DNA from 2 places in the Salinivibrio sp. PR5 genome. Region 2 is predicted to be linked to the other one. Evidence: predicted binding sites of a transcription regulator. Region 2 holds the regulator's gene; the other holds the start of a gene.
What was found. The regulator CRP, encoded in region 2, controls carbon source genes, mostly activating them, when cyclic AMP is high. The targets are predictions, from matches to a motif close to TGTGANNNNNNTCACA.

Region 1: a site for CRP is predicted at 1,639-1,654, ahead of ectA (diaminobutyrate acetyltransferase). Genes of this name have one in related genera too.

The regions. Positions count from the first base shown of each region.
Region 1 covers NZ_MUFK01000003.1:39,028-42,214, reverse strand. Annotated here, with positions in the region: gene cspE (transcription antiterminator/RNA stability regulator CspE) at 127-333, shown strand; gene BZG82_RS02180 (bacteriohemerythrin) at 499-1,497, shown strand; gene ectA (diaminobutyrate acetyltransferase) at 1,858-2,415, shown strand; gene ectB (diaminobutyrate--2-oxoglutarate transaminase) at 2,427-3,187, shown strand, end outside.
Region 2 covers NZ_MUFK01000005.1:79,883-83,069, reverse strand. Annotated here, with positions in the region: gene BZG82_RS03570 (DUF1338 domain-containing protein) at 1-663, shown strand, start outside; gene BZG82_RS03565 (hypothetical protein) at 715-1,581, opposite strand; gene crp (cAMP-activated global transcriptional regulator CRP) at 1,710-2,342, opposite strand; gene BZG82_RS03555 (phosphoribulokinase) at 2,594-3,187, opposite strand, start outside.

The DNA.
Region 1 (3,187 bases), on a different contig from region 2:
CATCGAAACACCCTACCGTTTGGCTGGAAAGTTAGTTGTCCTGAAGATATTCGCTACATTTGCCCATAGAACGATTAATGGCACTCGCGTCACTGCTACACCTAGTTAATATATTCAGGAGACATCATGTCTAAAGCTAATGGTACCGTTAAGTGGTTTAACGAAGAAAAAGGTTTCGGTTTTATCCAGCAAGAGAACGGTCCAGACGTATTCGTTCACTTCCGCGCCATCGTTGGTGAAGGCTTCCGCACTCTAGCAGAAGGCCAACAGGTTGAGTTCGATATCGAGCAAGGTCAAAAAGGCCCACAGGCAGCGAACGTAACTCGCCTGTAAGCTAAACCAGATTTAAGAAGAAAAGGCGCCTTTAAGGCGCCTTTTTTTGTATGCGTAATCTCTCACTCCCCGCAAAAACGTATAAAAAATTCTACAAATCACTCAGCAGCAAAACTCGCCGTTTACTATGCTTTTAAAACAGTTAGCGCTTTGGCAGGAGGGAGTATGCTATCTCGGTGTTTAGTGGTAGATGATCATGAGATGATTCGAGATACCATAAGTTTGATGGCACAAGCGCTAGGGATCAAATCCGTTATCACGGCGGCCGATGGTGCTGAAGCTATATCAAGGGCCTTTCACGAACAACCTAGCTTAATTATCACTGACCTACAGATGGAGCCTATCGATGGTTTGGAGATGCTTAGGCTTATCCGTAGTGGTCGCTACCACCTACAGCACGATGTCCCGATCATCATTCTCACCGCAAATGCCTCCCAATCAGTGATAAGCGAATGCATCCGCTATGATGTTGACGCATTCATGGTTAAACCCGTTAGAAAACAAGACCTCGAAAATCGCGTTCAACAGCTAGCCAAAGATACCAAATCCAAAAAGCCACCAAAATACTACTTTGAGATGTATCAGGCCGATCCAGCTAAATCGACCGATTTTGAGCACAATGGGGCCATTGTCTTCACTGAAGAAGAGCAGGAGAAAATCGAAAACATTTCGGACACAAGCCCGACAATTGATACAACAGCACCCCCTGTTACGCCTGAACAAGCGACAGCAAAGAGCAAAGACAGAAAGTTTATTCGTTGGCAGGACAAATACTCTGTGGGGCACTCAGAACTCGATGCCAGCAACAAGCAATTACTGGCTATCATCAATGACACCTATGAGGCTATCGCGTACCATCATGCCGATGGTGAAAAAGGAGATTTTGATGATCTCGCCCAGCGGTTTCGAGACTACATTGTGTCCCACTTCCAGCTAGAAGAAGACATTCTTCACGATCTCGCCTACCCCAAATACAAACAACATGCAGCCATCCATGAACGTTTATCACGGCAAGCACATTATGTGTTACTGCAATGCCAGGCGGATCCTGAACTGTACCCTTCAGTCTTTTTCAAGTTTTTGCGTTACTGGTGGGTACACCACGTCGTCAAAGAAGACAGACAATATCGCGAATTCCTTAGCCAGTCGCCTCAATCCGCCTAGTCACCCTATTAGATTCACAAGCAGCAAAGGTGACTAGGCTTTTTGTCTATTAAAATCTATTTTGTGTCTATTTTTAATAGCCAACCGTTTCACCTCACTCAACTCCAACTGAGACGAAGTCCAAGCCGCTCCTCCCATCTTTGTGGCATGAGTCACACCAGATTGAGAATCGTCAATACATTTAGGCCAGTAAATGTTATGCATCAAAGCATTATGATTAATAAAAAATTTAACATTAACAAATCTCATAAATATCATAAAGTTACACTGTAGTGACAAACCGATTAGCGCAACCCGGGGTTGATAAACAAAATCCATCGCCTATTATGTATAACGAATTCGTTAGAGTACAAAACAATTATGTGGCGATCAAAAACGACAGATACGGCAGTTCTTGAAAACGAAGTCCTTGACCGTAAACAGATAAAACCGAGCACGCGGTTTGTGTTTCGTAAGCCATCAATTCGTGATGGTGGCGACATCTATCGATTAATCACTCAGTGCCCTCCGTTGGATGTGAACTCCGCCTACTGCAACTTCTTACAGGCAACGCACTTTAAAGAGACCTGTGTTGTGGCAGAGCGTGACGGCGACATTCACGGCTTCGTCTCTGGCTACATTCGTCCAGAGCAACCAGACACATTTTTTGTGTGGCAGGTAGCCGTATCGCCCAAAGCACGTGGAGAAGGGCTTGCCCTATCAATGGTCGAAGCGTTACTAGCGCGCAAAGTGTCACAAGACATCCGATTCATTGAAACCACAATCACTGAAGACAACGCCGGTTCTTGGGCGCTGTTCAAAAAGGTAGATCGCCTCTACGGTACAGGTGGTCAGCGCTCAGTGTTCCTTGATGAACAAGAGCACTTTAACGGTGAACATGACACCGAATACCTTTTCCGAATTCCACTCAAAAAATAACAGGATGAGTTATGGATATCTTTAAATCGCAGGAGTCAAATGTTCAATGTTACGCTAACAACTTCCCCGTCGTGTTTGAAAGCGCGAAGGGCTGTTGGATCACTGGCGTTGACGGCAAGCGCTACCTCGATTTTCTTGCTGGCGCCGGTTCGCTTAACTATGGACACAATAACCCGACGCTTAAAAAAGCGCTGATTGAGTACATCGAGAAAGATGGCATTACCCACGGCTTGGATATGCACACCGGTGCAAAAGCACGCTTTCTCGAGGTATTTAAAGAGCACATCTTGGCACCACGTAACTTGGACTACAAACTCCAGTTCACCGGTCCAACCGGTACAAACGCTGTTGAAGCGGCGATGAAGCTGGCACGAAAAGTGACAGGTCGTCCGAACATCGTTTCATTTACGAACGGCTTCCACGGCTGTACCTATGGCGCACTCGCTGTGACCGGTAATCATCACCATCGCGGTGGTGGCGGTATGCCTGTGAATAACGCGGTAACACGTATTCCGTATGATGGCTATGCCGACGTTGACGGTCTCACACTGTTCGAAACCATGCTAAACGATGCATCAAGCGGCCTAACAGGTGGAGATAAGCCTGCCGCAGTTCTGCTTGAAGTCGTTCAAGGTGAAGGTGGTCTCAATGCAGCTTCCAATGAATGGCTACAACGCCTAGAAAGTATCTGTAAAGAGCATGGCATCTTGATGATCGTCGATGATATTCAAGCTGGCTGTGGTCGTACTGGTACTTTCTTTAGCTTCGAGCC
Region 2 (3,187 bases):
ACCTTTGCACTGCCTAATGTAGGGCTGGACAAGCTTGCCCGTCCTTTTATTGCGTTGGGCTATGAACCGAAAGGTGAGTACACCTTTGAAGCGAAGAAGCTCAACGCACGTCACTACGAGCATCCCGACCCTTTGATGCCGAAAGTGTTTATTAGTGAATTGATGGTCGGCCAATGCTCGACAAGATTGCAATCTATCGTGCGCGACTTAGTGGCGAATGTGGATGATGATGCGCTGAAAGGGAGCGATTTTCTTCATCAAGGACGTTTGTGGGAGTTGGATTGGCAAACCTACAAGACGTTAGCGGATGAAAGTGAATATGCAGCTTGGGTGGCAGCGCATGGCTATGGGGCGAACCACTTTACCGTCAGCGTGAATCAGCTGAACAACCATGATAGCTGTCAAGCGGTCAACGATACCTTGCGCCAAAATGGGTTTACCATTAACGAATCTGGCGGGGAGGTCAAAGGGGATGCATCAGTCTTTTTGGAGCAATCCTCGACGATGGCTGATCGCGTGCCGGTGCAATTTAGCGATGCACGCCATGATATTCCGGGGGGGTTCTACGAGTTTGCGAAACGGTATCCGCTTCCGGACGGTGAACTTTATCAAGGTTTTGTCGCCGCCTCGGCTGATAAAATCTTTGAAAGTACGCATCAATAGTGGCGAGAGAAGAAAAGGAGAGCGATGCTCTCCTTTTTTGGGTGGCTGTGTTTAGCGACTTTCAATATCGAGCCAGAATTTATCGTCAATCGCCTGAGTTTCATTACTCAGATGTGGGTTGTCGACGCGAATAAAGGTGCGCTCACCAATATTGGCTTTCTCAAAGGTCTCTTTTACCAGAGGCGCATTCTCAAAAAATTCGATGAAGGATCCGTCTTGATAGGCGGCCGCAAAGGCATCATTGAGCATGGTCGCCACCTCTGGGTTTTGGGGCGATACAAACAAGAACATCGGGAAGCGATAGATCAGCATTAAGTGCGGATCGACCAACAGATTTGCATATTGAGGTCGCTCTGCCAGCTCGCTAAAAGGCTCAATCAAAGCACGCGGGAAGAGGTCAGCCCGTCCGGTATCGACGGCTTTAAAGATATTCTCAAAGCTTGATATTTCTCGAACCCGAAATCCCGCCGACTGCAAGACCTTCACATCCGCCCAGCCTTGCCCTTGGATCATGGTCAGATTATTGAGCCCTGCTTGGTCACTGATTTGTGCAAGCTTGGGTTCGGTGGCTTGATTGGTAATGAACAAGCGATGGCCTAATAGACCCCGAAAAACTGGATAACGGATGGGAAGTAATTCTGACTCAAGGGTACGGTCGGCCCCGAGCCAATCTACCGTCAGTCGTCCTTGTTTCAGCATTTCTACTTTACGAGACTGAGAGCCAATTTGGCCTTGAAAGGGCTGTAACGTGACAGACTTACCCGATTTTTCCGCTAAAAACTCAATCAAGTCGATAGCGTATAAATCGAGGGCAGAGCCAGCCCGTGGTTCTGGGTGGACAATGGTGATATTCGCCGCAGCAGTTGAAGAAACCGCCGCGAGTAGCAATGCAGCAAGGGTGTGACGTAAGCTTCTCATAAACGACATCCTGTTAATCAGTTGTTAGATGGGTCGTTTTTGAAGTGTAGAACTTAGGTAATGAGTTTCCAGTCAATAAAAATAAAAAACCGACGCAAAAGCGCCGGTTTTATCGCAACACGCGAGGATTAGCGTGTGCCGTAAACCACAATGGTTTTACCGTGAGCTGAGATAAGATTCTGCTCTTCCAGCATTTTAAGGATACGCCCAACCGTCTCACGCGAACAGCCAACAATTTGACCGATTTCCTGACGCGTGATCTTGATTTGCATGCCGTCAGGGTGAGTCATGGCGTCAGGTTGCTTCGCCAAGTTCAGTAGGGTTTGTGCAATGCGGCCGGTCACGTCCAGGAAGGCAAGGTCTCCCACTTTCTGGCTGGTCACTTGCAGGCGACGCGCCATCTGAGAGGAGAGACGCATCAAAATGTCTGGGTTAACTTGGATCAGCTGGCGGAATTTCTTGAATGAAATTTCTGCCACTTCGCAAGGTGATTTCGCACGTACCCATGCGGTGCGCTCTTGGTCCTCTTCGAACAGACCAAGTTCGCCGATGAAGTCACCTTGGTTAAGGTAAGACAGGATCATCTCCTTGCCTTCTTCATCTTTGATTAGTACGGCCACAGAACCTTTCACGATGTAGTACAAGGTCTCCGCCTTTTCCCCTGCATGGATCAGAGTACTTTTGGACGGGTACTTGTGAATATGACAATGTGAAAGGAACCACTCGAGTGTAGGGTCTGTTTGAGGTTTTCCTGGAACCATATAACTTATTTCCTCTGCATGTGTTGCCCGGCAACGACGTCCTGTCTTTGTCTGAATGGAAACCCATCAGTCCAATGCACAGAATACGAGGTCTTGGCGCAGGCTACAAGCTCACTGTATGTTAACAAGAGTGTATCTTTTTTCTATCTGGATTTCTTGATTTTGATCTAAGCCAACCGCCTAAAAATTCGGCAAAAATGTGGCTAAGATCACGACCTGAGAAGTAATACACGTTAAGTGCGCTACGGCGCTTAACCTATCTTGCCTTTCTCAATCAACTGTTGGATCAAGGGGCGAATAATCAGCTCCATCGCAAATCCCATTTTACCGCCGGGCACGACCAGCGTGTTGTGCCGAGACATAAAGGCGCCACTGATCATTTGCAGTAAATAAGGAAAATCGACGTTCTTCATGCCACGAAAGCGGATCACGACAAAACTTTCGTCGAGTGACGGGATCCCTTTTGCATTCAGCGGGTTAGATGTATCTACGGTTGGGACGCGTTGGAAGTTAATATGCGTGCGAGAAAACTGCGGCGTAATATAGTGCAAGTAATCGTCCATGGAACGCACAATGGAGTCCGTAACGGCCTCGCGGGAATGGCCGCGGTCGCGCGTATCGCGGACAAACTTTTGAATCCACTCCAAGTTAACGATAGGCACCATGCCGATCAGTAAATCAACATGTTGGGCGACATTGACGTCACCATCCACCACTCCGCCATGCAAGCCTTCATAAAATAATACGTCGGTATTTTCAGGCAGATCTTGCCAGGGAGTGAAGGTGCCCGGCATTTGATTATAAGGCACGGCTTCATCAAAGGTGTGTAGATAACGACGATACTT